Regions from separate parts of the Paenibacillus sp. GCM10027626 genome, predicted to be linked through region 4. Evidence: riboswitches for the same ligand, from Rfam matches in the RefSeq annotation. Region 4 holds a riboswitch; each other region holds the start of a gene.
What was found. A riboswitch is a leader RNA that binds a small molecule or an ion and turns the genes downstream of it on or off. The one in region 4 is predicted to bind cyclic di-GMP.
Positions count from the first base shown of each region.

Region 1 (7,885 bases), on a different contig from region 4:
GTTCTGCAAGAACATATTCGCCCAGCAGCAAGTCAGTATCGATTTTCTCGCAATAATTATTTTCATGATCAGGTATGAGCTCAAGCAGGCGGCCAAGTAAGCCGGAATATGTATATCGATGCTTGGTTAAGGTCCGCTCATCAAGAAAGCCGCTCTGCATGTAGCTTCTCAAAACATCTGCATAAGCTTGCAATAAGAAAGGATCATCCTTGTTTTCCTCATATTGTACGGCAAACTGCTGCAATTGCAGTGTCAGCTTCCGTTTGATTTCCATTATGGCACTGACGGCATAGTGGGAGGTTTCCGTATCGTCGTTGCTGACTGCCATCTGCAACACTTCCAAATACTCCAAGGAATCTTGCTTCAACAGGTCAATCATAACCCGGCGGCGAGTAGGGTAATCGTTAATAAGCAGCGCTTCTTCCAAAGGTACAAGATTCATCTCTTCTTCTGTATCAGGCTTGCTGAGAGGCTTTATGTTAGCGGCGCCAGACAAGTCGAAATGATCGAAGATCCGCTGGTTTTTTTCCAACTCTTCTGCCGAGCGGTTGCGCTGCGGCCAAAAAGCAGGCAGCAAAAAACCGACAACAGGCAGCCCTATGGCGAGGGCCATTCGCATGGCCCATTCCCGTCTGTCGCCTCTGGAGAGCAGTCCAATTAAAACTCCGCATACAATAACATAGAGTATATAGATCCACTCAAACATATTGTTCATCCTCTTTTGTCAGGTGAAGATATATGCCGTTGCTCTTCAATCGTTCCAGCACATGGGCAGCTTCTTCATTAGTAGAATTGCTAAGCAGCACCATTATTTCACCATGCTCTCCGGCTCCAATATAATCTGTCTCGCGGAGCACGCGCGAAATTTCATTTGACCAGTCGAGCAGGTTTCGCTTACCGGGGGAAGCAGAGAGCAAGACGTAGTCAATACCATGCTTGGACTTGGCCTGTTCTTTGCTGTTAACAATTTCGAGAAATACCTCCGGTTTCAGAATGGAAGTGCCCGGAAGGTAACGCTGTTCTTCTGTAGCCTGTACGTAGGCAAGGGCCCGAGCCAGTGCTGAAGAAACCAGTTCGACTGTGACGCTAAACAAGTTCTGGCTGGACAAGGTGAAATTTTCGAACGGCATATTGTAAATCGCAATCACAATGACCGGTATGCCATTATTGAAGACCGGAGCGGCAAGCATCGGAGCATGGCCATCCAAGTCTTTATTCACAAATAACGTACGTTCCTGCAGCACATGCCGGGCGAATGGCTCTTCGTCTACCTTGAGCGATTTGGCAGAATTAAAGGAGCCGCCACTTGAGTGGGAGACCAGCCGCAAATAAGTGCCATTTTTATTCGTCGTATAAATACAAATACCTTGTCCTTTCATCGTCGATTCTAGTACGCTTATAGTAGAAGTAAATATTTTTTCCGGCTCGAGACTCTCCAGTTCCTTCGTTACAGAGTAGATCTTGCCGAAGCTGTCATTGTTGTTCAGCACTTGCATCTGCAAGCCATCTTTTACAAGGCGTGTCTCGTTATAAACATCGTTAAGAAAGGTATATTTCTCTTCCAACGTCGCTTTGCTTTCTTCGAGTGTATGTATCTTGAGATTTTTACGCTCGATTGCGTAGCCGACGATCAGACCGATGAATAAATAGACGGCTGTATGGAAGAAGAAATTCGTATCATTCAATAGGGAAACCATCTCTCGTCCGTTAAATAATTGTTGGTAAATGAACAAGAAGATGGAGAGCGCAACTGCAATTAGTGATTGACGATTGCCGTACAAAATACCTAAAAAGATAATATAAACCAGACGGAAGTCGATCAAGTCATACATAGTGTCTTGCAGCGATAAGGTTGCCCATGCAGTAATAGCAAATGCGAGCAAATTTTCCGCGTAGGGAAGCGATGCCCTGAAGAACTTGGAAAAGGAAGAAGTCTCGGTTGTTGTCTCTTCTTTGTTGGCAACAGCCTCTTTACTCTTCTGATCTCCAGCAAACCATTCGTATGTTTTTTTAAGACCTTCTGAAAAGGAATACTTTGGCGTCCAATCCAGTGCATTCTTGATCCGTGTATTATCCAGTGTTGAACGATAGATATCTCCGGGGCGGCTTTCTTTATATTTAACTTCTATTGGCCCGTGAAGAGCGCGCAGCGTTTCCACAAGCTCGTTCACACTTGTTTCAGTATTGGTAGACAGGTTGTAGACACCGGTCAAAGTAGAATAGGAAGCGCGATAGATTGCATCGGCGACATCTTCTACATAAATAAAATCGCGTGTTTGTCCGCCGTCTCCAAAAACAGTGAGATCTTTGCCTGTGATTGTACGTTCATTGAAAATAGAAATAACGCCACCTTCCCCAACGCTGCCTTGGCGAGGGCCGTATACATTAGAAAAGCGGAAACATATAGTTTCCAAATTATATATTTCTTTCCATTTTTGGCAATAAGTTTCTCCTAGCCATTTGTTCAAGCCATAAGGCGAAATTGGGTTTCCGGGCTCGCTTTCGGGCAGCGGCAGACGATCGTTTTGACCGTAAATTGCAGCAGATGAAGCAAAAATGAATTTTTTCACACCATATTTATGTGATAATGAAAGCATATTGGACAAGCCTAAAATATTGGATTTTGTATCAAGTCGGGGATTACTCATGGAAGTGGTGACATCGACTTGTGCTGCAAGGTGGACAACTGCATCGAATTGTGTGCTGCGAAAAATCTCCTCGCATTTGCGGTCTTCGACTGGTAAAATATAGCCCGTATGCTTAAAATCAATATTTTTTTTATTGCCTGTGGACATGTCATCCACTAAAAAAACTTCATAGCCTTCCTTGTGGAATCGCTCTGCTACGAAAGAGCCGATAAAGCCGTAGCCGCCTGTTACGAGTACTTTCATCGTTAGGTTCACCGCTTTTATATGAATTTTCCATTAGAAAGTTGTAATAATTATCAGTATACAACAACGAAATATACAATACACCAAGAATCTATACAAATACTGAACAAATTGTAAAAAAGGACTATTTCGCATTTTTTGAGAGGTGGGAAAACCATGAAAAAACAGTTATTTCGTCGAATTATGGCACTTTTTTTGTTTGCGCTCATTGCTGGTGTGTCTAGTGTCCTAATCTTTAATAATTCGGATGCAGCCAAAGAGGTGAAACGTACTTTGTTCAAACCGGTTGAATCAGAGGAAGTGCTGGCAAACCCCTATATAGGCTTTGTTGCAGATGCAAGAACTACCAGCGACATCGAACAGCCTGTACGTCTGGCGCATGCAAATATGACTTGGCGGGAGCTTGAGCCGGAAAAAGGAAAGTACGCTTTTGAAGAAGTGGAAAAAAAGTTCAACATGGCTTATTGGAAGGAGCAGGGAGTGCATCTGGTCATTCGGGTCATCCTGGATTACCCGCGCAGCGAATCTCATATGGACATACCGGACTGGCTTTATGAAGAAATAGGCCATAAAGGGAAATGGTACAGCATGGATTATGGTGAAGGTTTTAGTCCAGATTATACGCATCCCGCTTTAATTAAAAATCATGAGCTGCTTTTAAAAGCATTAGGGAAAAGGTATAACAACAATCCGCAGATCGCTTTTGTGCAATTAGGGAGCGTGGGTCATTGGGGAGAATGGCATACAAAAAATGATGGCGATACAGCGATCGTTTTTCCTAAGCGCAGCATTACCGATCAGTACGCCACTCATTATGCGAAGTCGTTTCCAGACAAGCATCTGCTGATGCGGCGCCCGCATGAGATCGCTGTGGCTTATGGCATGGGACTGTATAATGATGCATTTGGCGATAAGCGCTCTACGATCGATGAATTCTACAAATGGTCTACGAAAGGTTATACTTCATGGCTGACAAAGGAAAAGGAGCCTGCCATGTTGAATTATTGGACGAAAGCGCCGAGCGGTGGCGAGTTCATGCCCGATTCCAATTTTATGAAGGACAGCAGAATTGAAGAAACGTTGCGTCAAGCGCGCATGACACATGTTTCGTGGCTGGGGCCAAGTGCGCCCTATCGTGAGGAAGATACAAAGTACCAGAGCAATATTGACCGGTTTTTGAAAACGATTGGTTATCGCTTTGTCATCACCGAAGAATCACATGAGGAGACTGTCAAGGCCGGGCAGAGTTTGAATATTGAATTGCAGGTGAAAAACCGGGGTGTGGCGCCGTTTTACTATGAATGGCCGTTCGAGCTCTCACTCTCAGACCAGAACGGAACAATTGCAGTAAAAATGAACACGGATCAGGATATTCGCAAATGGCTTCCCGGAACAAGCAAAGCAGTCTTTTCTCTACCGCTGCCTAAAACATTAGCCGCTGGCACATATACGGTTAACGCAGCAATCATTGACCCGAGCAATGGCAAGCCGGGGGTCGATTTTGCTATTGAGGAACGCCGCGAGGATGGTCGGTTTGCCTTAGGGACAGTGAAAATTATGGCTATAAAGTAATATCGGCACAACTAATCCATCTTACCTATAAAATTAGTAAAAAAGTGTTTAACAAATGTGTGGAAGATTGTGATAAAATGGAATCAAGTCTAGCTTCTGCCGGAATTTATAGCTGTATCGTTAAATAACATATAACATGAAAATCGCAAACCATTCGAAAGGGTGGGACGCAAAGTCTGAGTCTAACGCATTGTATAATGCTATGACCGTTCGACTGCCATGATTATTTTATCGTGGCAGTCTTTTTTATTGACCTACAGCATAAAACTGAGCAGAGACTTATAATATGTAAATGAGGTGAGAAATTGGCTCATTTAGTGCGAGTTTTGAAGAGTAAGAGTTATGGAGTATTAGCTTTTATGTTGCTCTGGGGACTGTTCGGCAGCTTGATCCTAGCGCCGTCATCTGCTATTGCAACGGGGGATCCTGGATTTAATTATACAGTAACCTCCAATGTGTACGAGCTCAATCGCGGCGAGTATATTGCATTAAAGGTAGAATATGAAGCGAAACAGGTGGGGGCCATAAATGAAGGCGATCAGTTAACGTTTACGTTGCCTTCTATATTAAAGGATGTAACGCCAAAGTATCCGCCCGAGCATATTCGCGATTGCTCAATAACGGAAAATGAAGAAACTTCGCAAACTGAGGTAACTTGCACTTTCGGTGCTAATATGCAGTCAGGCCTTAAAGGGTATATGCTGCTAGAGGCGACGCTAAGCTGGAAGGCTGAGCCGGGGACATTGCCGATTGTGGTAACAATCAAAAATATGGTTACGACGCTCGATGTTACGATTGTTGATCCCGGTAACGGCGGTCCTAAAGAAAATCTGATAGAAAAGTGGAACGGCAATCTAGGATTTGATGAAAATCACAACGGTGTCGTAACAGATCCGGGAAAACCTATCGAATATTATATTCGTGTAAACGGTGCACTGAAGGATTTGAAAAATGTAAAGGTCGTGGACTATATCCCGCCCGGTCTTGAATTAGTAGAGGATAGTATGAAGTTCTATGTTGATTCCCCGTATGAGGAGGAAAATCTACTAAAGAAGCCGCCACATTGGAGCGTTAACAATAATGAAATTCATTTTGATTTTGGCGATATCGAACGGGCTTACTTCATTAGATATGAAATGAAAATCGTTGATCTAAAACCAGAGTATAACAATAGCGCGAAAATCACCGCTGACGGTGAAAAAGAGTATACAGCGGAAATCGTAAAGCTCGGTAAAACTGCGGGAGCGATCAATGTTCTTAAAAAGGCAGACAAAGAACTGCTGTCCAGCGATCAAGGATCGGATCAAATTGTTAATTATACGATTCAGTTCTACAGCTTTGGCGAGTTCAAGCAGAACTCCATTGTTGTAACGGATTTGATTGACAGCCGCGTTGATTTAATCGAAGATTCAATTGTAGTTACAGATCAGTTCTCCTATACGTATGACCCGGTTGAGCACAAGCTGACAGTTACTAATGATAACCGAAGCATTAAAGCTGGCGAACAACCTAAAATTGAGTACAAAGTCGATTTCAGCAGACTGGAACCGGGAGCGAAAGTAAGTAATATTGCCAATGTGGGCAATGTGCCTACGAATGAAGTGATCGTGGAGAAGAAAGGAAAAGATCCGGAGATCCCGAATCCGAAGCCAGATCCAGACCCGGAAGGCAAAATCGAAATCGTTAAAGTCGATGCCGACGATCAAAATAGGAAACTGGAAGGCGCTGCTTTCACCTTGAGCCGCAAGAATACTGAAGGGGAACTGGTTGTTATCGCCTCGAAAACAACAGATGCAGACGGCACTGCAGTATTCGAAGGTTTGAAGTATGATGATTATGTTATTCAAGAAACCGCCGCACCAAAGGGCTACCAATTGGATGGAACGAAACATTCGGTTTCACTCCAATCACCAAAGGTTTCGCTTACTTTCACAAACCAAAAAGAAAGCACGCCTAATCCGAAGCCAGACCCGGATCCGGATCCTGATCCAGAGACTCCCTACCCTTGGAATCCTTACCCAGGTACCGAGAGTCCGAAGCCGGATCCTAATCATCCAATAGATCCTGTAGAACCGGTGACGCCGCAAAACCCGAATGTGCCTGTCGAACCGACAGATGAAGGGGAATTAGTGACTATCGTTGATGAAGAGGTGCCGCGCGGCCAAGCAGATGGAGCTGAAAAGCCGGATCTGACTGATGAACTTTTGGAAGAACCCGCTATAATAGAAGAAACTGTTTCTGTTGAGACAGAGGCCGTCCCGCTAGCGGGCTTGGGAGATAAAGTAGCCGCAGTAGATAAGCTCCCTCAAACCGGAGAAACTAGCCCGACTCCTTATTATTGGAGCGGCCTTGGATTGTCTGCGCTTGGATTATTGTTGCTAAGAGGCAGGAAGCTGAAGAAGAACAGCCAGCAATAGGTGGAATCAAAGAAAGAAGTAAAGGGACTCTGCTCCCTTTACTTCTTTCGGTTTGAAAAGAGGCATAAAGATGCGAAAAATTGCGGCTTTACTCATTATTGCGGGTATTATTGTTATGCTCTATCCGTCTATCACGAATTGGATTGATGAGCGGCGGGAAGCCAGGCTGCTGGATGAAATGGAAGATGTTATGGCTGCCTATGATACAGAGGCTGCGCCTCAGGTTCAGACCCATTACAGGGGACTGGACGATATTTTTGATGAAGAGCAGACGGAGCCGGAGGCTGAGATGGTGCCGGAGCCCGTAGCGGTGAACGATGACGATGAAGAGGCGGTGCCAATCGCTACCTTAGAAATCGCCAAGATTGATTTGAAGGTCCCGGTGCTTGAAGGAGCGACTAAAGAGAATATGCGGCATGCGACTGCACACATGAAAGAAACGACACCGCTTGGTGAAGTAGGCAATGCTGCCATCGCCGGCCACCGCATGCGCAAAAAAGGAAGGCTCTTTAATCGGCTGAATGAAGTAGCTGTAGGCGATCAGGTTGTCGTCAAAAAGCAAGGCCACGAATATGTCTATACCGTGTTCAACACAACAAGGGTAAAACCGGAGGATGTATCGGTACTTAATCGTAATGATAAGGATAAGGTTCTTACGCTTATTACCTGCGACCCGCTTGTTAATCCCACTCATCGTTTGATCGTCCACGCCAAAATAGAAGAATAATGTTATAGAAGCGAATCAGCATACGGATGCAGATTCGCTTTTTTCGATCTTATGGCATTTATAAGTTTCACCCTATACACATTTCTAAGGGAAGAAACTTGTCTCGCACCAAGGACCGCGTCAGCCGTTTCTTCTCAGTCAAGTCAGTATCCGGCAATGATTCCGCTTGAGAAATTGCATCATCTCATCGAATAGCGTCCCGCTATCAGGTTCGTAAAAAACCGCGATTTCCCGCTCGTACGCATAATTAAACCGTACGTAGCCCCCCATGGATTGGA
Region 1 covers NZ_JBHTHC010000016.1:86,979-94,863, reverse strand. Annotated here, with positions in the region: gene ACFQ0N_RS26340 (hypothetical protein) at 1-706, opposite strand, end outside; gene ACFQ0N_RS26335 (NAD-dependent epimerase/dehydratase family protein) at 699-2,891, opposite strand; gene ACFQ0N_RS26330 (DUF4832 domain-containing protein) at 3,048-4,463, shown strand; cyclic di-GMP riboswitch class I at 4,598-4,685, shown strand; gene ACFQ0N_RS26325 (SpaA isopeptide-forming pilin-related protein) at 4,823-6,880, shown strand; gene ACFQ0N_RS26320 (class D sortase) at 6,951-7,607, shown strand; gene ACFQ0N_RS26315 (SMI1/KNR4 family protein) at 7,746-7,885, opposite strand, start outside.
Region 1: it holds a riboswitch for cyclic di-GMP, as region 4 does, so the genes downstream of both, ACFQ0N_RS26325 (SpaA isopeptide-forming pilin-related protein) here and ACFQ0N_RS18250 (transglutaminase domain-containing protein) in region 4, are expected to answer to the same signal.

Region 2 (7,885 bases), on a different contig from region 4:
GTCAGCTTGACAGGTTCTTTCGCCGGAGTCCCGGAATCTCCCGATCCCGTATCGCCCGTCTTTTGGTTCGTTTCCGGATCGGCAGCCGGCTTCGGCTCGTTGCTATTGCCGGAACATGCGCTCAGCATGGCGACAAGAGCCAGAATAAGCAAAACAATCAGCGGTTTGAACAGGGTGAAACTGGATTTGACCAACCTCATCTTTTTTCCTCCCTTTACTGTCTGGTGCTTATTTATAATTGAAATGCCATCAAGGTGGGATGACATCAACTATCGGCAGACAGGCAAGCGGGCAAGCAGGCTGGCGCGGGTTAACCTTTAACTGCGCCAAGCATAATGCCTTTAACGAAATATTTTTGCATGAAAGGATAGACGAATAAAATCGGAATCGTGACTACCATCGTAATCGTCATCTGGACGGATTGCGGGGTAAGTATGCGCGCTGCCGCTCCGCGGTTCAGCTCTTGCACTGACATATTGGCCAGCGACTGCACCTGATTCAAATAGTTGTAAAGGATGAGCTGAATCGTCTGCAGCTTTGGATCGGATACGAGAAAGAAATTATCCTGCCAGGAATTCCACTGTCCGACGGCAGCGAAGACAGCTATGGTCGCAATAATGGGAAGCGATAAAGGGAAAATGATTTTGCGGTAAATGGTGAAGTAGCCCGCCCCGTCAATCATTGCCGATTCCTCTAACGCTGCCGGAAGCTGTTCAATAAATGTTTTGATCAAAATGACATAGAAGCCAACGATCGCCCCAGGCAGGACGTAAAGCAAAAAGTTGTTTTTCAGGCCCAAATTTTTCATCGTTAAATACCATGGAATAAGCCCGGCATTCAAGTAGAGCGAGATAATGACAAAACGGTAAAAGAATTTGCGCCAGACGAGCTCGTTCTTCGTCACGATATAAGCAAACAGACTGGAGCTGAACACGGTAACAATCGTACCGATGACGGCTCTTAGCACCGATATGACGAACGAGCTGTATATATCGGGCAATTTTAGCATCGCTTTATAGTTGTCGAAGTTGATGCCCCGGGGCAGGAAAACGAGCCCGCGCGACGCCTCGAGCGGATCGCTGATCGAGTAGATAAATATATAATAGAAAGGATAGACACAAGCAAAGGTGATAAGAGAAAGCAGCAGATAGTTGGCGATGTTGAAGCTGATATTCCAAAGTCCGGTTGGTTTGGTCATAAGTTGATTCCGATCCCCTTTCCGAAATGATTCTTTAAACAATCGACTGGCCTCTGACCCGTTTGGAAATGAAGTTGACGGTGAAAAGCAGGATGACACTGATCACAGTCTTGGACATGCCGATTGCGGTTGCATAGGCGTAATCGTTGGTGGCAATGCCGATCCGGTAAACGTAGTAGTCGAGCACCTCGATTTTTTCGGCAACGAGCGGATTATGGAACACAAAATACTGGTCGAACCCGTTGGAGAGCATGTTGCTGATGCTGAGCAGCAGCAAGACGATATAGGTCGGCATCAGACCGGGAACGGTTACATTCATAATCGTCTGAAAGCGCCCCGCGCCGTCAACCTTGGCGGCATCAAAAAGCTCCTGATCGATCCCGGCGATCGAGGCCAAATAAATAATCGCGCCCCAGCCGAGCCCTTTCCAGACCGCAACGGCAGTCTGAACGTACCAGACAGCCTCGCCATTGCCGAGAATATTCGTCGGTTCGCTAATGATGTGCAGCTTGATCAGCAATGTGTTGAACAATCCCTCGACTGAAAATACAGAGAAAAACAACGAGAAGACGATAAACCAGCTAATAAAATTCGGCAGTGTCGTTGTTGTCTGCACAATTTTTTGGAAGGTCTTATTTTTCACTTCCGACAGCAGGATGGCAAAGATGAGCGGCAGCGGCGAAGTGAGAAGGCCGAGAAAGCTCATGGCCAAGGTGTTTTTAAGCACATTAAGCAGTTCGCCCCCGTCGTTCAAAGTCAGCTCAAAAAATTTCAAGCCGACAAATGGTGTCTGGGAGAGGGGGATTCCCGGCTTGTAATCGAAAAAAACATATACCCAGCCAAACAACGGTAAATAGTTGAACAAAAAAACGAGCACGATAAACGGCAGCGCCATGAGAAGCAGGGACAGCTTGCTCTTTGTAATCACCGGTTTCTTTTGCATAGGCCAACTCCAAATTGTTTATTTTCCTGTTCGTTAGGATCAGTATAGAGGGCAGACCCGCCGGGAGAAATAAAATAAGCTACAAAATGATGCACTTTCTTATGATTGAAAGAAGAAATAGAAAGCGGGAATAGATTCGTGTCTACTCCCGGCTATCTTTTCTGTACTTTTTTTACGATTTTATTCCGCGTGCTCGATTTTGGGGAATTTCAGTGTAATGGTCGTTCCTTCTCCCGGGCTGCTGTCCGCCTCCAAGCGGTAGTGGGGGCCGAAGTGCAGTTGGATGCGCTTGTTCACATTTTGCAGACCAATGCCAAAAGTTGGACTGTCCGCACCGTCTAAAACATTTCGCAGCAAATGCAGCCGTTCCGCTGTCATGCCGCCCCCCGTATCGGAGACGGCAAGCGTGATTGTGCCTTCTTTTTCCGCCGCCGCGATGTGAATGCTGCCTGTATAATTTTTTGCTTCTATGCCGTGAATGATGGCATTTTCAACGATAGGCTGCAAAATAAAGCGAAGCACCTGACAATGCAAAATCGTTTCATTCAACTGCCACTCGATCTGGATGCCCCCGCCGTAGCGCATATTCATCAGCTTGACGTAGTTGTCGATATAGCCGGTTTCCTCGCGAAAGGTCCACATCAGATCCGAACGGTTAAAAATCGGTTTCAGCAAGCTGGCCAGCGTCGTCAAGCTCCCCGCAATGTTGTCCGCTTTAATGACAACCGCCATCCATTTGATCGTGTTCAAGGTGTTGTACAAAAAATGCGGCTGGATTTGGGACTGAAGCATCCGGATTTCCAGCTTTGCTTTTTGCTCTTCCGCCCGCCGATTCTCGTCGATCAGATTGCTGATGCTTTCGGACATGCGGTTGAAGCCTCTTGCCAGCATGCCGAGTTCATTGTTAGCGGTGCTGTTCAGCTTGATCCCCAGATTGCCTTTCTCCATCTCCAGCATGCCTTGCGACAGCTGTTTGAGCGGTTTGGTCAGCTTGCGAATCCAATAATACGAGATCAGCAGCGCCGCGGCGAGAGCAACGGTAATAATGCCGATCATCGTATAACGCAATGTCCAAATATCTTTGACAAATTCACTTATAGGCACAAGCTTGATGACGGTCCAGCCGGTATCGCCCAGCCGGTAGTAGACCGCTTGCATGTCTTCAGCCGAAAAGCTGCCGAAGGAGCCGGCGACCCGGTCCAGCAGCGAGTCCGGCACCTTTTGGCCGAGACGGGACGTATCGGTGTGGGAAATAATAATTCCCTTCTGATCGTAAATATACATTTCGCTTCCCGGCTCTCCGCTCAGCTTGTTATAAGTGGCGGCCAGCACCTGCTGATTCATATTGACGACAAGCGTACCGGCCTGATCGTTCTTCATGATCGATTTGACCCCGCGCATGGAAGATAAGAGGACAGGCAGCTCATCCTCGGGCCGATAAACATAATTTTGAAAATCCTTCGCCTTGGTTGCGCCCAGCCAGATCAAGCGGGGAAAGGCTTCCTGGGCCTGATTGTAAAGGGATGTAACATAGAACCAATGCTGTTTGGCGGCGTCTGTCAAGTAAACGGTGGCATGGGCATCGACGCCGACAACGGTGCCGAAATTCGTGAACAAATAAATGGATGAAATATGCTCATAGTTTTTCAAAATAATCGAGGTTCGTTCCATCACTTTATTGGTCAAATTGACGCTGTCCGCAGGGGAAGAGGTGCTGACATCCAGATACTCCTGAATGCCGGGATCGAGCAGAAACAATTTGGACACTTTGTCCACTTCCTGACGCGACGCTTCAACACTATTCTCCAGCTGCTGAAACAGCCGCAAGGTCGATTGCTCCGACCGCTTTTGCAAAATGTCCAACACGCCAAAGTAGATCATAACTGCGCTGACAACAAGCACGGCCATGCTCATGATCATAAAAGACAAGCTTAAACTTGTCCGCAGGCTGCCGTTACGCCTGCTCATCATTTTTCGCATCATCCTGTTCACCGTCTTTCGGCCAATCGGCGACCCACTGCCTGCGGAATTCCCGCGGGCTCATCCCGGTAAAGCGCTTGAACGCCCAGCTAAAATAACTCTGGTTGGCGAAGCCGATCCTGTCGGCCACTTCATAGGTTTTCATATACGTACTGAGCAGCAGTTCCTTGGCCTTCTCGATACGGTATTGCACTAAATAATCAGCATAGTTTTGCCGCATTTCTTTTTTGAACAGGCTGCTTATATAATTCGGGCTCATCTGGACGTGCTCTGCCAGCTCCGGCAGCGATAAATCGCGGTCATAGTGCATCTCGATATATTGGAGTACTTCGTTTATTTCTCTGCTGACAGCTCTTCGTTTGGCGTGATGCTTCGCAAGATCTGCCAAGTATTGCTCATAAATGGCGATTGATTGTTGCAAGGTATCCGCTTTCGATATTTGCTCGGCATAAGCGGTGAAAATTTCCGGAACATTGACATCGGTCAGATGCATGGAGGTAATCGGCCACAGCAGCCACTGCATAAACTGCTTCTGCACTTCTTCTTTGGAAGTGAGTAGGCCGGCTTGCAGGAATAGGTTAATCTTTTCGGTGAGCTTGCTTTTGTAATGTTCACTTACTTGCCATTTCTCCGGCAGGTAGAGCAACTGCTCCCGCAGCGCTGGAGCCAGCTGCAGCGGCATGTTCCCGTCCGCTCTAATATCGGCGCCATTGCCGTGAAAATATTTCCGCGCCAGCGCCTGGACGCTGAGCCGGTATTGCTGCTTTAGCGCATTCTCGCTACTGCCGATGCCACTAATCCCGAAGGAAACGGTAGCGTTAAAGTAAAGATCCATCACTTTGCGAATATGCTGCAGCATTTTGTGAAGCGTCTCCCAAGTTTGCTGCTCACTCGGCAGATCATGGAAGCTGGCCATAATCATATAGCGGCTTTCCTCGTCGTGAAACACTTCGCTGCGCGCATATCCGCTCAGCACCTCATCCAGGACGTTGAGCAACGACATGCGAGTCAATTCGCCTTTATAATCCTGAAAACGGTTTCGCAGGAGCGTGTATTGATCGATTTCCATGGCGCAGACGATGAGGCGGGACGGTTTGAGGCGCAACTCCATTCGCTCCGCAATGGAGAAAAACTCTTGATCCGTATAGCGATTGCGAAACAAGTAGTCTTTGAACAGATTTTCTTTGGCAACGCCATGCTCGATTCCTTGGGGCTTTGCAGCCGGACCTACAGAAGCGTTCAGCTCGGATTGAAGCCTGTGCAGCAAAGTTTCAATTTGCTCCGTAGTCATCTCCAGCTTGAGAATATAATCGCTGACTTGGTGCACTAACGCTTTGCGTACGAGGTCGAAATCTTCCAGACAGGTAAGAATAATGATTTTGGCAGGCCGCTCAAGCTCGCGTATACGTGCGATCAGCTCCATGCCGTCCATCACCGGCATTTTAATATCGGTAATGACAATATCAGGTGCCTCCCGCTGATACGTCTCCCATGCTTCCTGACCGTTGGAGACATCGGCAATTACCGCCATCTCATATTTGGCCCAGTCGATGGCTGTCTTCAAACCAACTCTTACAAGCATTTCATCCTCGGCAATCAGCACTTTATACATATGGGTGTGTCCACCTCCGTTCGTAATGGGTAATATTTAACTCTATTCTCGTTATGCCAGCAGCGTGTGTCAATAGCATAACAAAATGGACTGAACAAGGATGTAAAGGGATGTCAAGGGTTTGTATAGGTTGGGATGGTAGACTGGAAGTATATTCGGAAAATGCGAACTGTGTCGTGAGTGATACATACTAAAAGATGCCGGATTGCTATAGAAGGAGGGGGCAGAGAGGTCAGTAATTTGTTTAGAAAATGTATAGATTTGTCGAATATAATTAATTTTTAATTATCCCTTAAAAGGAATTTCAACAGAGAGTTTATTCCAAATGTTACATAAAATCTCGTGCGATAATAGCAAACCCGTTGAAAAGCGGGGACGCAAAGCTTAAGGGGCTAATGGATTTGCTGAAGACGCGAATGCCAATGCCAGCCAGCTGTCGAATACGACGGAAACCTCCGTCTAGCGTATGCGCTGTGATGGAGGTTTTTATTTCCAAGGAGGCCTTGGCATCTTTTATGGAGGTGATGATTAGGAGTTTCAGAAATCTCAGTATCACACTCGCATTGACCGGTTAAAGAGAGGAAAAAAGATGATTTAGAATTTGTAGTGAGAAGGAGGAAGGATAGATCGTGCATTTATCGAAAGTAAAAACTTGGAAAAAACAATTGGCGATGTTGCTTGCGTTCGTAGTTGCAATTGGAGGAGTACCTTCAGTATTTGCTCCAAAAACAGCAATGGCTGCTGACACAGCTCCTGAACTCATAGTAGACTATGAGTTTTCTGATCCGGGAAATGGGGGACTGCCGGCAGATAATAAAAAAGGTTCTACATTAACAGTGGTTGAAGGTGTTTATGGCGGTAAAACTTATGGCAATACGACAACTGAATATGGTACAGACAGTGCCGGGGACTACTGGAGGTGGACCTCCGATAAGCAAAGAGGCGGCGGTTTTACCCTAGACATTGACCCGAAAGGAAAAAGTATTGATAAAAGTTATTCGGTTGGAGTTCGTTTTTCTTATGACACTCTCAACAGCAGCTGGACTAAAATTATTGATTATAAAGATAAGACCAAGGATCAAGGGTTTTACTTTGACAGTGACAAAAAGTTGAAGTTTTTTGATGTTGGTACTAGTGGGAAAACATCAGTGCAACCAAAGCAAATTATCGATATTATAGCTACAAGAGATGCAACTACGAAAATGTTTACTGCTTATATGATCGTAGATGGTGAATTTCTTAAGGAAATAGAAGTTGATGACTCAAGTAACGGCGCAACGCCTATTGTAGTCAATAACAAGATTCGTTTCGGTTTCTTCCATGATGATTATATATCTGGTGGAGATGAGAAGACAACAGGCGGAAAAGTGTATTCCATCAAGTTCTGGGATGGGGCAATCACGCCAGCTGAGGTTCTGAAAGCTACAGCGGCCAAAGGCACTGAAGTTGGAACAACGACAGTATCGGTAACACCTGCTAGCGGCAGTAACTCCTATAAGGTGCTTGTTTCGGATAAGTTGCTCCCATTTCCGCTTCAAGGCGAGCAGGTTCCGGCAGGAGCTTCTGATTACAACTTAGGTGATGACATTCCAGATGTAGATGCAAATACCAATAAGTATGTAGGTATATATGAAGTTGATGAGAATGGTAATATCATCAGTTTTAAACAAATTACTTTAACAAACGATGATATAAAAATGCCAACACTGGAGATCGAAAAGCCAGCCGATACTAAAGTTTTCGAGAACAAACCTGAATTTACAGGTAAGACGGAAGCAGGCGTGCAGGTAACTGCTAAAATAAAAAACAAAAACGGTGAAATAATCGATGAACCACAGGTGAATGTAAACGATGACGGAACCTGGAGTTTCCTCCCAGGAAGTGAGCTGCCGGATGGTGACTACACGATTGAAGTAACCGCAGACAAAAATGGAAATTCGGTAACACAAACGAAGGATATAACGGTAGACGCCACGTTACCTAAACTGGAAATTGATAAACCAAGCGGCAACAAAGTGTATGTGCCTAATCCTGAGTTTGGGGGAAAAGCGGATCCAGAAGCGAAGGTGACAGTAACGCTCAAAGATCAAGACGGCAAGGTGATTGAAACCAAGGAAGTTCCGGTTAAGGAAGATGGAACATGGAACTTCAC
Region 2 covers NZ_JBHTHC010000003.1:477,247-485,131, reverse strand. Annotated here, with positions in the region: gene ACFQ0N_RS09185 (extracellular solute-binding protein) at 1-200, opposite strand, end outside; gene ACFQ0N_RS09180 (carbohydrate ABC transporter permease) at 311-1,198, opposite strand; gene ACFQ0N_RS09175 (ABC transporter permease) at 1,233-2,141, opposite strand; gene ACFQ0N_RS09170 (cache domain-containing sensor histidine kinase) at 2,322-4,112, opposite strand; gene ACFQ0N_RS09165 (response regulator transcription factor) at 4,096-5,733, opposite strand; cyclic di-GMP riboswitch class I at 6,076-6,174, shown strand; gene ACFQ0N_RS09160 (Ig-like domain-containing protein) at 6,363-7,885, shown strand, end outside.
Region 2: it holds a riboswitch for cyclic di-GMP, as region 4 does, so the genes downstream of both, ACFQ0N_RS09160 (Ig-like domain-containing protein) here and ACFQ0N_RS18250 (transglutaminase domain-containing protein) in region 4, are expected to answer to the same signal.

Region 3 (7,885 bases), on a different contig from region 4:
GATATTGCGCTGGACATCACCATTAAAAACGCTTCGCAAGAGCTGGCCGACAGCGCCCGCAATGAAGCAGCAGCGAAAGGCTATGAACTACTCGTGCATCCGGTCGATCTGGATCTGACGTTCTCGAAGGATGGCAAAACCGTCCGCGCAGGCCAACTGGACAAGTATGCGGTGAAATATATCGCACTGCCGAAGGATATTGATCCGAACCGGATTACGACGGGTGTCGTGGTGAATCCGGATGGCACAACGTTCCATCTGCCAACAGTCGTAACAAAAATCAATGATCGTTACTTTGCCCAAATCAACGATCTGCGCAGCGCGGGCACCTACTCGGTGATCTGGAATCCGCAGGACTTCAATGATGTGAAGAAGCATTGGGCGCAAAGCAATGTGAACAATATTGCAGCAAGACTGCAATTGAAAGGAACAGGCAACAATACGTACTCCCCGAACCGCAATGTCAACCGCTCGGAGTTTGCTTCGATCGTGACGTTGGGGATGGGCTTCATGCGTCAGGAAGTGCCGCAAAACATGTTTAGCGATGTGTCGCAAGCGCATTGGTACCATAATGCGGTGACGATTGCCAATGAGTTTGGCATTGTACTGGGCTACTCCGACGGCTTGTTCCGTGGCGAGCAGGAAATCACTCGCGAGCAAGGCATAGCGATGATCGCTCGTGCCTACCGATTTGCAGCGATACCGAAAGCGATGAGTCAGGCAGAAATTGCCGCAACGCTTGCAAGCTTTGGTGATGCGGACAAAGTGTCCAACTGGGCGAAAGAATCTGTCGCTCAAATGGTAGCAGCCGGTGTCATTGAAGGCAAAGGCGCGAACCTGCTGAATCCGCAAGCAAGCATGACACGCTCGGAAGCGACAGCAATGATGGAGCGTTTGCTCAAAACAACTAATCTGATTGACTAATAGCATGAAATGAAGCAGCTGTCACCGGCCATTAAAGCTAGTGGCAGTTGCTTTTTGTTGCGGATAGGGGAATGTAGATTTGCCATATTGATGCATGCCAGATGGTTGTATAGGAAATGTATAGGAGCAGCTGATATACTATGAACAAAGGAAGAAATATGTAGATATTTGTTAGAAAGCGGCATGATTATAATTCTTCATAAGGCCATTCCCAAATATTAATAATAGTGATGTTTATACTCTCAAAAAAATAAGCCCCAAAACCTACAAATAGAAATAAATTTTAACAAAATTGGGACCATCGGGCCTAACCGACCAATTTTTTTCTAAGTATAATCCTAATTAAGCAAGTGTTTTATTTTAAAACTCTACATACAAGCTCGTACGATAATGGCAAACCCGTTGAAAAGCGGGGACGCAAAGCTAAAGGGGCTGAAGATTCGCTTAAGATGCGAATTCCAATGCCAGCCAGCTGCCGAATACGACGGAAACCTCCGTCTGTTAGCGTATTTTCGCTTTTGGACGGAGGTTTTCTTTTTCTTCGAGCTGAAAGAGAGGTGTTTGCTATTAATCAAGGAACAGGGAAGAAGTAATGGCACAAGGAACAGGGCGGTATAGGAAGCGACAGTAATGGCACCGGATCAAGGAGGCGGTCATTGTCGATTAGCAGTACTGGTGGTCTTCAATAACCACAGTTTGGAGGGAGACAATTGAATAACACCCGAGCGGGAACAAGAAGAAACATACTAAGGCATTATTTAATTAAATTTTCTGTATTATTGCTCGTCATTACAGGGGTGCTGCCCCCTGTTTCAACAGTGCAAGTCCATGCTGCAGAGCCCTTTACGCTTAATGCGATTGATTCGTATGGTATCTCTGCCGACGGCAAGACGCTCTATCAGTTTGATGGGAATAACCCAGCAGCGCAACCAAAGGCAACCATTGCGGTTAAAGGTCTTACCATGGGTCCATCTGATTATATGAACGGTTTAGCTATGCCCGTTACCGGCGATGCTATTTACGGAGCCTTTCACGGATCTGGTTCTTATAAACTTTATAAAATTAGTGCAGATGGAACTGCCACACTAGAGACAACATTATCTGGAACAGCCGGTAACGCCGCAATTTCCGCCGAAGGAAAGTATTACTATTCGTACGGCAGTAATGGCAAAACATACTTAGCTTTCTATGATACCGGCACAAAGGAAAAGGGTTTAAGTGAAATTAAGGGTCTTAGTGCCGCCGGCGCTGATTTGGGCGGTGACCTGGTCGTCGATGGTGAAGGCTACTTATGGTTTTTTAGAGGTAACGCTGTGCTTCAACTGGACCCAAGAAATGCTACCATTATAAGAACTCTCCCTATAACAAACTCAGATGGTATAGCTATAGAGGCTGGTGTTAGGGGAATCAGCTTCTTGCCTAACGGTAAGATGTTCCTGCTTGCTGGAGACACTAGTCCCAAATTCTATATACTTGACCCGGATACGCTAAGCACTACTTATCTGGGGGCAATGACGGGACCTGTATTTTTTGACTTAGCATCAGGAGCCACACCACGATTCGCACCTAATCCCGCTGTAATTGAATCCAACAAAACAGCCAGCCTGCAAGCAAAAGCTGACGGCAACACAGATGCTGATCATCCGGAAGTGGGAGATACGCTGCTGTACACCGTTCAGACTCGTAACACAGTTGCTGGCAGTTTGGTTAGCAATCTCGTGATCTCTGACGCAATTCCGGAAGGCCTTGAATACATCCCGAGTACGTTGAAAGTAGACGAAATAGCGGTAAGTGATGCTCAGGATGGCGACCGCGGCCATTATGCTAATGGTCAAGTGACGGGTCAATTTGGCGATGTGACTGATACATCATGGCACAAGATAACCTTCCAAGTGAGGGTTCTGCCTGGACAAGCGGGCAAGGATATCCAGAATACAGCGCTTGTCAAAGGAGACAACATCGACGTTCCAAATAAGCCAACAACAACTGTTGAAGTGTATCCGCGAGGATCTGTTTTGGAGTCAACAAAAACCTCCAGCCTGCTCACCAAAGCTGACGGCAATACAGATGCAGATCATCCGGAAGTGGGCGACACACTGTTGTATGCGATCCAGACTCGCAACACGATTGCCGACAGTCTGGTAACCAATCTCGTGATCTCCGACATGATCCCGGTAGGTTTGGAATACGTTTCGGAGACGTTAAACGTAGATGGAACAGCGGTGAGCGATGCTGAGGATGGCGACCGCGGCCATTATGCTAATGGTCAAGTGACGGGCCAATTTGGCGATGTAACCGATACATCATGGCACACGGTAACTTTCCAAGTGAAGGTTCTGCCTGGCCAAGCGGGCAAGAATATCCAAAATACTGCACTTGTTACGGGAGACAATGTCGGCGAGCCGGAAGAGCCAACAACGACTGTTGAAGTGTATCCGCGCGGATCCGCTTTGGAGTCAGCAAAAACCTCCAGCCTGCTCGCAAAAGCTGACGGCAACACAGATGCTAAGCATCCGGAAGTGGGAGATACGCTGCTGTACACCATTCAGACTCGTAACACAGTTGCTGACAGTCTGGTTACCAATCTTGTGATCTCCGACATGATCCCGACAGGTTTGGAATACGTTTCGGAGACGTTAAACGTAGATGGAACAGCGGTGAGCGATGCTGAGGATGGCGACCGCGGCCATTATGCTAATGGTCAAGTGACGGGTCAATTTGGCGATGTGACCGATACGTCATGGCACACGGTAACTTTCCAAGTGAAGGTTCTGCCTGGCCAAGCGGGCAAGAATATCCAAAATACAGCGCTTGTTACGGCAGACAATGTCGGCGAGCCGGAAGAGCCAACAACGACTGTTGAAGTGTATCCGCGCGGAGCTGTCTTAGAATCAACGAAAGTGGCCAGTCTGCAAACCAAAGCCGACGGCAATACAGATACAGAACATCCGGAAGTGGGCGACACACTGCTGTATACGATCCAGACCCGGAACACAGTAGCAGACAGTATGGTCACCAATCTTGTGATCTCTGACAAGATTCCGGCAGGCTTGGAATACGAACCGGGCACATTGTGCGTAGACGGAACCCCAGTGAGCGATGTTGAGGATGGGGATTCAGGCCATTATGCCGGTGATCAAGTGACGGGCAAATTCGGAGATGTCACGGATACGTCATGGCACACGGTAACGTTCCAGGCGAAGGTGCTGCCAGGCCAAGCGAGCAAAGATATTCAAAATACAGCGGTTGTTACAGGAGATAATGTCGGCGATCCAGATGAACCAACGACGACCGTCGAGATTTATCCGCGCAATCCAGCACTTGAATCCAAAAAGATAGCGGAGCTAGATACGAAGGCAACTGGGAACACAAATGCGAATCAGTTTGAAGTGGGCGACACACTGCTATATACGATTGAGACCCGCAACACAGTTAGAGATAGTCTGGTCACCAATCTGGTCATTTCTGACCTGATCCGGGCAGGCTTGGCATACGAACCGGGTACGTTGAGCATAGATGGCAAAGCTGTCACTGACGCCGAAGGAGACGATGCAGGTCATTATGTGAATGGCGAAGTGATCGGAGAGTTCGGAAATATTTCGGATAATGAATGGCATACGCTGACATTCAAGGCGACCATAAAAGCCGGCCAAGCGAGCAAAGAGATCCGAAACGTGGCTGTAGTAAGCGGCGACAATACTGGCACACCGGACGAGCCGGAAACGACGGTGAAGGTAGAGCCACGGAATCCGGTTCTTGAATCGACAAAGACGGCGAAGCTGGAAACAAAGGCGGGAGGCAATACGGATGCGGGTCACCCGGAAGTGGGCGATACACTGCTGTATACGATTCAGACCCGCAACACGATTTCCGATAGTCTGGTAACGAATCTTGTCATCTCAGATATGATCCCAGCAGGCTTGGCCTACGTACCGGGAACGCTGAGTGTAGATGGTAAAGCGGTTACCGATGATATGGGAGACGACGTCGGCCATTATGCCGATGGTCAAGTGGTTGGACAGTTCGGTGAAGTTACGGATAATGAATGGCGCACGGTAACTTTCCAAGCGAAGGTACTGCCAGGCCAAGCAAGTAAAGATATTCAAAACAAAGCGCTTGTCAAAGGTGACAATGTTGGTGAGCCAGATGAACCGACAACGACAGTAGAGATTTATCCGCGTTATCCAGCGCTTGAATCAACGAAGTCGGCGAAGTTGGATACGAAGGCAACAGGCAACACGAAGACGGATGAGTTTGAAGTGGGCGACACGTTGTTGTACACGATCCAGACCCGTAACACAGTTACAGAAAGTCTGGTCACCAATCTTGTCATCTCTGATGTAATACCGGAAGGTCTAGAATATGTGTCTGACAGTTTGAAAGTAGACGGAGAAGCTGTCACCGATGTAGAGGACCAGGACAAAGGTCATTATGTTAGTGGCAAGGTCGTCGGACAGTTCGGTAATATTGCAGATAATGAATGGCACACGCTGACATTCAAGGCGACCATTAAAGCCGGCCAAGCGAGCAAAGAGATTCGAAACGTAGCTTTTGTGAAGGGCGATAATACCGGCACGCCTGACGAGCCAGAAACGACGGTGAAGGTAGAGCCACGGAATCCGCTTCTTGAATCGACAAAGACGGCGAAGCTGGAAACAAAGGCGGCAGGCAATACGGATGCGGGTCACCCGGAAGTGGGCGATACACTGCTGTATACGATTCAGACCCGCAACACGATTTCCGATAGTCTGGTAACGAATCTTGTCATCTTTGATATGCTCCCGGCAGGCTTGGTCTACGTACCGGGAACGCTGAGTGTAGATGGCAAATCGGTTACCGATGATGTGGGAGACGACGCCGGTCATTATGCCGATGGTCAAGTGGTTGGACAGTTTGGTGAAGTCACGGATATCGAATGGCACACGGTAACTTTCCAAGCGAAGGTACTGCCAGGCCAAGCGAGCAAGGATATTCAGAACAAAGCGGTTGTTAAAGGTGACAATATAGGCGAGCCAGATGAACCGACAACGACAGTAGAGATTTATCCACGTAATCCAGCGCTTGAATCGCAGAAATCGGCGAAGCTGGAAACAAAGGCAAACGGCAATACCGATGCTGATCATCCGGAAGTAGGTGATACGCTGCTGTATACGATCCAGACTCGTAACACCGTAACCGATAGTGTAGTCACCAATCTTGTCATTACGGATAAAATTCCGGCAGGCCTGGAATATGTCTCCGGTACGTTGCGTGTAGATGGAATTGCGGTAAGTGACACTGAGGACGGGGATGCCGGCCATTATGTTAATGGTCAAGTGACAGGTCAGTTTGGCAGTGTAACCGATACGTCGTGGCACACGGTAACTTTCCAAGCGAAGGTTCTGCCAGGTCAAGCAAATAAAGATATTGAAAACAAAGCGCTTGTCAAGGGAGACAATGTGGGCGAGCCAGATGAGCCGACGACGACGGTTGAGATCTATCCTCGCGGATCTGTTTTGGAGTCTACAAAAACATCCAGCTTGCAAGCTAAAGCGGATGGCAATACAGATGTCGACCATCCAGAAGTAGGCGACACACTGCTGTATACGATCCAGACCCGCAACACAATTGCGGACAGTCTGGTCACCAATCTTGTCATTACGGATAAAATTCCGGCAGGTTTGGCATACGTTCCAGGTACGCTGAGCGTCGACGGAACAGCGGTGAGTGATGCTGAGGATGGAGACCGCGGCCATTATGCCGATGGTCAAGTGACGGGCCAATTTGGCGATGTAACTGATACATCTTGGCATACGGTAACCTTCCAGGCAAAGGTTCTGCCAGGTCAAGCAAGCAAAGATATTCAAAATAAAGCGCTTGTTAAAGCAGACAATGTCGGCGAGCCAGATGAACCGACGACGACAGTCGAGATCTATCCGCGTTATCCAGCGCTTGACTCGCAGAAATCGGCGAAACTGGAAACCAAAGCAGACGGCAATACAGATGCGGATCATCCGGAAGTGGGCGACACGCTGCTGTATACGATCGAGACTCGTAATACTGTAACTGATAGTGTAGTCACCAATCTTGTCATTACGGATAAAATCCCGGCAGGCTTGGAATACGTTCCAGGTACGCTGAGCGTAGACGGCAAAGTTGTTACCGATGCCGAAGGAGACGATGCTGGCCATTATGCCGATGGTGAAGTGACGGGCAAAATCGGCAATGTGACCGATACGTCGTGGCATACAGTAACCTTCCAGGTGAAGGTGCTGCCAGGTCAAGCGGGCAAAGATATCCGCAACGAAGCATTGGTAGAGGGCGGCAATATTGGCGAGCCGGACAAGCCGACAACGACAGTGGAAATTTATCCACGGGGTCCAGTTTTGGAATCTGAAAAGTCAGCGAAGCTGGAAACCAAAGCGGACGGCAATAAAGATGCGGATCATCCAGAAGTAGGTGACACGCTGCTATACACGATCCAGACTCATAACACCAATGCCGATAGTTTGGCCACCAATCTGGTGATCTCTGATGTGATCCCGGCAGGCTTGGCATACGTTCCAGGAACCCTAAGCGTAGACGGCAAAGCTGTCACCGATGCCGAAGGAGACGATGCTGGCCATTATGTGGACGGTCAAGTTACTGGTCAATTCGGCAATGTGACCGATACCTCCTGGCATACGGTAACCTTCCAGGCGAAGGTCCTGCCAGGCCAAGCAAGTAAGGATATTCAGAACAAAGCGGTTGTTAAGGGAGACAATGTCGGCGAACCAGATGAACCGACAACGACAGTCGAGATTTATCCGCGCTATCCGGCCCTCGAATCCGAGAAGTCGGCAGCGAATTTGACTGAAAACAAGCAAACGTATGAAGTCGGGGATATGGTTATCTATACGATCCGGGGTAGAAACACAGTAAGCGATAGTGTTCTGACCGATCTGAAGATTTCGGATATTCTGCCGGCAGGCTTGGAGTACGT
Region 3 covers NZ_JBHTHC010000003.1:468,284-476,168, reverse strand. Annotated here, with positions in the region: gene ACFQ0N_RS09160 (Ig-like domain-containing protein) at 1-924, shown strand, start outside; cyclic di-GMP riboswitch class I at 1,307-1,404, shown strand; gene ACFQ0N_RS09155 (isopeptide-forming domain-containing fimbrial protein) at 1,635-7,885, shown strand, end outside.
Region 3: it holds a riboswitch for cyclic di-GMP, as region 4 does, so the genes downstream of both, ACFQ0N_RS09155 (isopeptide-forming domain-containing fimbrial protein) here and ACFQ0N_RS18250 (transglutaminase domain-containing protein) in region 4, are expected to answer to the same signal.

Region 4 (7,885 bases):
CATACAAGATTTTATCCTCATTGCGAATCGATAGAAAGACGGCTTCATTAATATCGTCCACAATTTTTTGGCTAATGTAATGAAATTCGGTAATGAGATCCGTATTTTGCACATAGCGGGTAGCAATTTCCAGAATTTTGTAGCCTAGCTTGAACATTTTCTCATTTTTATCGGTTTCCAAATAACCGCGCATCAAAAGATTTTGCAAAATTTTGTATGTGCTGCTAACAGGCATGTCCAGTTTGCGAGCAATTTCCACCAAATTCATCGGCTCTTGCTCCGATGCGAACAATTCAAAAATATCCAGTACACGATCGGCCGATTTGACCGTAGCGGACGGCTTGTTTTGCTCTACCATAACAATACCTCCCTGAGCGAAAATTTAAACCATCTTCCAATGTAGCCGCTCCGGCAATAAATTGCAACGATAATTTACTGTCAGGCAGCAACAAAATGCCCGTTTAAAATAACAGCAACTATCAGCTATTCCCGATAGTTGCTGCTCACAATTCATTCAAGCGATATCGAACGGATATAATGGCTTATTCAAATGCTTGTATTCAAAATGCGACAGCAAGGCGCTGCAGCAACCCGGTGTGTCTACGTCGAACGCTTTTTTGGCGAGATCACCGAATGCAGTTTTCCAAGCAATTGCCGACTTCGCTACAATAATATGAAACTGGCCGGGATCGAGCCCTACTGAAGTGACATGCGCCACGTCCCATGGAGCCACACGATTTTCAGTCAAAATAATAGTTAAATTGCCCGTTTCAAGAACGGCTGTCCGACCCATATCTGCATGCTGGCCTGTCATATAAGCACCTACATGACGATATTTTCCATCGCTAACCTGGCTAATAACAGCCGATACCTTCACCGGATCGCCATGCAGCTTGTCGGACTTGCCGCCAATCTCGCCTGCAAAGGCCGCTCCAGCTCCTAAAGCATAAGCTTTGCGGGCTTCCTCCTCATCGCGGATGACGATAAGGCTTTTGCGCGGTGCATTCACCAGCTCTGCTAACAAGAAGGTGCCATCGGCAGGCGCGCCTCCGCCGACATTATCGGAGGCCTCCGTCAGCACAACCGGCCCCTCCTCTTCTGCATAAGCCGCCTGCAAGGCTTCCTGCACACTATATATCGGTGTAATGAACCGGTGGCGGTTATTCCATGCCCATGCTTTTAATTGCTGCGCATATTTATCGGCAACCTCTTGAGAACCGTCTGCCACTACGATAAACGACATGCCTGCGTAAGGAACGTCACTGTACGGAAAGCCGCCTGCAACAGTAACCTTCAATACTTGCGGATCAGCCTCGATCGCTGCCGCTTCATCCATCAATTCCTTCATCGCCCCTTCGCTGGTCAGCATCGCTTGGGGTACAACAACCATTCCAGGAGCGCTCCATGCCAGCACAGGCTTAACCTCACCCCGTATGGCGGCTGCCAGCATGTTGACTGCATCGATGGCACGCTCATAGGCATCGATATGCGGATACGTATCGTAGCACGAGTATATGTCAGCGGCTTCCACCATTTCTGGGGTAATATTGGCATGCAAATCAAGTGTAACAGCAATCGGTACATTACTGCCAAATCTGTTGCGCACAGTACGAATCAGCCTGCCCTCTACATCAAAGCAGGACTCGGCAACCATCGCGCCATGCAAAATCATGACGATACCGTCCGCGTCCGCCGCGATCGAATCAACCAGCTCACGTTCCAGCGCATCAAGCGTCTCGGAGGTTACCATCCCTGACGGAGTGGTGTACGTATAGAGACCAGGGACGAGCTCCAACCCATCTTTTTGGGTCGCATCGATCACGCCGCCCATCGACGTTCTCGTGCCGGTATAACGCTCTAAAAAAGCATCGCCAGCGTGCCAATCCGCTTTAAAATCTGCAAGTGTCGTCCTGCCAGGAGCAAATGTATTCGTCTCATGAAGAATGCCGCAGACAGCAATCCGCACTTTATTATTAGCCATCTTACGTTCCATCATAACTGCCTCCCAATATGTAAAGTACGATTGAAATCATCGTATCACAGTGAATGGTTTTACATCAAGATATTTATTTTCAAAATAGAAAAACCCAAATCGTTTATGATTTGGGTGAATTTAATACCATGCTTCCAATGCTATACTAGTACAAAATTTCATTTGATTGCATACAATTACTAACTTTTAGCCACAGCAGCCTGCTTTGCTACCCTTTTGTACGTTTCGACCAGCTTACAGCTTTGCGCGTTCGCTCCAGCGACTGAATGGCTTCCTGCGCTTGTCCGGCCGCAATGCCGACAAATAAAATATCAATAATGTTCATTTGCGCAATTCGCGATGCCATCGCGCCGCTGCGAATGCTTTTTTCCAGCGAGCTGACGAACAAGCGAATATCGGCCAATTCTGCTACCGGATTGTTCCCGAACTTCGTTAGCGATATAATCGCCGCCCCATTTTCTTTGGCAATTTCGAGCGAGCGAATCGTTTCCTCCGTCTGTCCGGAGTACGAAATCCCCAGTACAGCATCCTCCTTGTTCAAATTTGCCGCAATGACAGCCTGCATATCAAAGCTGTAAGCCGATTCGCACCAGCGGTTAATCCGGGTAAGCTTGAACTTAAAATCTTCGGCAATGATCGCCGAAGCCCCAATGCCGAATACCGCAATCTTGCGTGCCGAACGCAAAACCTGAATCGCCTGCTCCATCTCTTTAATGGAAGAAATCATTTGCGTATCCTGAATCGATTTGATGTTATTGCGCGAGATCGAAGCGATCAAATTAGGTATCGAATCATCAAACTGGATATCCTGATATTCATCGGCATTCGAATCTGCCGCATCTGATAGCGCCAGATCAGCGGCAATTTTTAGCTTCAGCTCTTGAAACCCTTTGCACTGCATCGAACGGGACAACCGCACCAATGTCGATTCGCTGACATTCGCCAGCTTCGCCAAGCTTTGAACAGATAAATTAACGATGCTTTTCGGGTGATCGAGAATATATCGCGCTGCCTTTTTTTCCATTGCCGTTAATAACGGAAAAGCCTCTTCCATACGAATTAATAAACCGCTCACTACAGACACCTCATTTACTAATCATAGCCATAATTTATTATGGCCCAAAGAATCTATACAGGTCAATAAAAGTCCACAAAAAGAAACGGCTGACGCCGTCCTTGGCGCGAAGCAAGTTTCTTTCCTTAGAAATATAAGCTGTGTATAAGGTAAAACTTTTACTTTCTTATATTTTAAAAAACACGCAAAAGCTGCCTCGTTCAAAGCCTAAACGATCGGCAGCTCTATACATAAAAAATATTTTAGTGCTCTGGTGTTTGCGTTATTTCATTAGAAGCTCTTCCGCCTAGACGCGTGTTTTTTGGCTGTGAAGCGTCAGGTTTTGCCGCTGGCTCAGCTGAATCCTCTGTTAAGAAGGTATCAGCCTCCGCTTTCGGGGCGTCTTCGGGAGTCTGCGACGCTTTTTTCTTTTGCCTTCTCTTTTTTAATAGAATATAAATAATGAGGAAAGGCACAGCAATAACAAAAATATAAATGGATACACCTTTCACCATATGTTCTGCTGTGCGGCCGTAAAAGTAAAACAGCAAACCTATGACATAAAATTTTACAGCACGGCCAACAGCTGCATAAGCAAGCAAACGCCATAGCGGGAAATTCAAACAGCCCGACATTATGGTAAACACTTTAAAAGGTATCGGAGTAAAGGAGCCTATAAGAATTGCCGTCTCCCCGTTTTTTTTAAACATCTCCGTGGCGGAATCCACCCAGGAGCGCTTAAGGATTTTGTACAGCACCGTATTGCCGACTTTTTTACCGATCAAATAGCCAAAAGGGGTGCCTAAAAGGCACGCAATATAACCGACCGTAGCAAGCCAAAGTGCAGTGGACGGGTTGGCAAGACTTAAAGAAACTTGAAGAAAAAATGCCGGAATCGGCACGATAATGGCATCAGCGAAAGAGTGAATAAACAGCCCCCATGCGCCAAAATCCATCAGAAAGTCCGTTATCTTCTGAATCATATAGTTACTCCTATCCACAGCAAATACACTGTTTCCGGGAGCGGCTAAACCTTACAAATCCGTCTGAACATCTGCTCCCTCTTATAAACCAAACCAGTGGACATGGATTATGTTGCGCCGCTTTCGGGTTTGATTTAAATATAACATAAAATACGCGCAATTAAAAACTCCAGGCGCCCATAATCCTAGTAAGATCATGCCATTTGCGCCATCAAAATTAAAAAGCCATAATGCTCTTGTACGAATACAAGAACATTATGGCTGACAAATCTTGTCGGCTTAACGGAATGGCGCTGTAACTGTACGACCGATATCTTGAATCAGTACGCCGATATCATTGGCAAAATTGCGAACAGGGTGTCCATCCAGCGGCCTTATATTACTGCCGCCAAACGACCTTCCAGTCATGCCATCCAGCGACCTTCCAGTCGTGCCAGTCGTTCCAGTTGTTCCAGTTGTTCCAGTTGTTCCAGTCGTTCCATCCGTTGAACTCATTTGATGTTTCATGTTCGTGATGCGTGTGTGAAGCTTTTTGTCGGTTGTAATGTGCACCTTGTAGCCGGCATCACGCTTTTCCAGTGTACGCTTGACTTGTCGCGCTACAGCAGCGCCGTTTTGACCGGGTTTGACCTCAAGACCTACTACTGCATCACGTCCGTGAACGATAACAGTGGCTTTGCTTACACCTTTTACAGCCTTGGCTTGGGTTGCCATTCTGTCGGCAACGGCGGAATTATTCTGATGACCGGTAACTCCTCTTCCTGGGGCCGGAGACGTCATACCGTCATAATTATAAGCCCGTGGAGATGGAGTCGTCACGTGGTCATAATTATAAGTCCGCGGACCTGGAGTTGTTGGAGTTGGAGTTGTCATGCGGTCATAGGTATGAGCCCGCGGAGTAACGCCATACATATTTGTTCGGACACCATCTTTATAAATGCGGTTATCTGTCGTCGTACGGTATTGATTTGTTCTAACGCCGTCAGTTGTTCTTTTACCGCATCCTGTTGCCGTTACTGTTGTCGCCAAAGCAACCGACAGCAGCAGTACACCATAAGTTTTTTTGTTCATCATTATGATGATTCACCTCCTGCAGCTTAGAATGAGCATCTGACCGCCCTCTCATGCTAGGTAATATTACGCAATGTTGGTCACTTCGCACTAATATTTTTCCGGCCGGGAGGACATGCTATGAAGAAGAATCACAAACATTACCAGGAGGAATCCAATAATGAGGAAGTCATTAAGTAAAACGGTGCGCCTATTCAGCTGCGGCAGCTTGTTAATGCTGGGTGTCATCAGTTCCATCTCACCTGCTGCATTTGCCAGCTCCACAGCTCACAAACCGATCGCTGTGACCATCATTAATAGCGAAGGCAAGGAGATTGGAACGGCGACAATTGTGCAGCAGAAAAATGCGGTCCAAATCAACATAAAAGCGGAAAAACTGCCGCCTGGTTTGCATGGTTTTCATATTCATGAAACCGGTCTGTGTGAAAAGCCAGATTTCAAGTCAGCTGGCGAGCATCTGAATCTGACCCACAAGCATCATGGATTTAATAATCCGAAAGGCTTTCATACCGGCGATCTACCCAATCTTCTCGTTCAAAAGGACGGGACAGTAGAAGCCACCATCGAAAGCAAGGTGTTTACTTTGAACGATTTGCAAAAACCAGGCGGCACCGCCTTAGTTATTCACGAGAAGCAGGATGATTACGTAACCGATCCGTCAGGCAATTCCGGCAATCGAATCGCTTGCGGGGTTATCCAAAAAAAACAATGACAAAAAGGGAGTCCTGTCAGCAACTTGCAAGCTACAGGACTCCCACTTGTATTCATTAATATTGCTTTTCCACTTTGTAATTCTTGTCATCCTTGATCATTGGCAATGCTTTTTTTGTATTTTTCAAACCGGCATCGATCGTTGTATCAATTGTAACCCATTTTCCGTCCATTAACACTTCGTTCCAGGCATGGTACACATCTACATATGTTGTTTTTCCCATTGTCATTTTGGCGGGAATATCTACCGCGCGCAGCATGGCTGCAAATAACGCCGCATAACCATAGCAGATGTCTTTGCCATCCTTGAGTGTCCGGTCAATTTGCGGCAAATAATCGGTTGTCACTGTCTTGGCCAGTGTATTATCGTAAGCGATGTTGTTAATAATAAAATCATGGATCGCTTTCACTTTCTCCGCGTCTGTCTTTTTCCCTTTAATCAGTTCGTTTGCTTTGACAATCGCCTGGTTCTGAGCGTCCCATTCAATATTTTGTACCGTATTCAAGTATACGACATTCTGATCAGCCAGGTTCAGCTTCACTGTATCTTTGCCAATAACTTTATACTGATTTCCGTTTACCTGCTCCAGCAGTGTAACCGTATAGTCTCCGTTGCCCATTTGCAGCGGGAACCGCTCTTCCTTCACTCCGTTACGCACCGTGTAGGTGTAGGTTCCAGCGCCTTTTGCAATCATCAGCTTGATCTTGACTTTAGGTTCGGCATTGTAATGAACCGCTATAAGTCCTTTATTCAGTTCACCCTTGTCCAACCATGCAGCTTGTCCAGCGTTTGCCGCCGCTTGTACATTGCCGGCAGCACCAGCAACCGCAGCCAATAAAACAACAAACGCCATCAACGTCAGCATAAATTTACGCATATAAAAAAACTCCCTTCGGTAGCTGGCTGCCATCCTTGAGGGAAGGCCCTGTAGCTTTGCGTCCCTGCCTTTCGACAGGTTTGCCGTTATCGTGTAAAGTTTTTTTGCCATGCTATGAAATAAAAAAAGCTTGTTCATTTCGGTAGCTGGCTGCCATCCTTGAGGGAAGGCCCTGTAGCTTTGCGTCCCTGTCTTTCGACAGGTTTGCCATTATCGAGAATAGCTCACTTGGCGAGGATCAGCCTCGCTCCGATATTGCTTCCACCGCTTGTACCATTCATTGATGGTATGATGCACGTCAACCTCCAACTCGTCAGCTAACCGCGACTTTAACAAACGGTACTGCTCGTCCACCTTGGCACTTTCGCCCAATAAATCATAAAGCTTCATCAAGCCAAAGTAGCCCTCTTCTTCATACGGAAACAACTGCTGCATTCGCCCGTATACTCTGCTCGCCTTCATCTTCTGACCCTGATCAAGATACAGCTTAACCAAGGCGCTCATCAGCGTTATGCATTGCTGCCGCAGTCTCTCGCGCTCATGCTCAGCCCACAAATAGTCGTAGTCGGCCAAGTAATCGCCAGTGTACTGCTGCAAAATTTCCTCAAGCTCAATTACATCCTGCGAACTGCTGGAATCCAGCTGCCTGATGCTTTGCTCCCATATTTCAACATCTAATTCAACTGGTTGTCCAATCGTAAGAAGATAACCGGCTTCATGATTGCATCTCGTAATCGTCACCGATGTCAATCCTTCACTCTTCAACACCTTGCGAATATGATAGATTGTTGTATACATCTGCTGCATGGCCTTCGGTACATCCATCTCCGGCCAAAATAGCTCCATGATTGTTCCGTGATCGACTACAACATTGCGATGATGCAATAAATAAGCAAATAGCTCTTGCGCCTTGCTTGTCCGCCACTTAACTGCCCGTGGCTCCTGGCCTGGAAATTGAAAGCGCAGCGCCTTAAAGCAACATATGCTCGGCAACTTTGCTTCAGGAGTCTTCGCTTCTTGCCGCTTAACGCGCAGCCGCTGTACCGTCAGCCTTAGACGGTCCACGCGCACCGGCTTCACAATATAATCCAGCGCGTAAAGCTCAAAAGCGCGAACAGCGTAATGATCGTAGCCGGTTACAAATACAAGCTCGACATCCGGCAGCACTTCCTGAAGCAGCTCTCCCAGCTCAAGC
Region 4 covers NZ_JBHTHC010000009.1:42,279-50,163, reverse strand. Annotated here, with positions in the region: gene ACFQ0N_RS18280 (IclR family transcriptional regulator) at 1-358, opposite strand, end outside; gene ACFQ0N_RS18275 (M81 family metallopeptidase) at 515-1,996, opposite strand; gene ACFQ0N_RS18270 (MurR/RpiR family transcriptional regulator) at 2,202-3,068, opposite strand; gene ACFQ0N_RS18265 (YqaA family protein) at 3,311-4,030, opposite strand; gene ACFQ0N_RS18260 (YhcN/YlaJ family sporulation lipoprotein) at 4,310-5,101, opposite strand; gene ACFQ0N_RS18255 (superoxide dismutase family protein) at 5,262-5,813, shown strand; gene ACFQ0N_RS18250 (transglutaminase domain-containing protein) at 5,869-6,690, opposite strand; cyclic di-GMP riboswitch class I at 6,705-6,785, opposite strand; cyclic di-GMP riboswitch class I at 6,829-6,909, opposite strand; gene ACFQ0N_RS18245 (response regulator) at 6,901-7,885, opposite strand, start outside.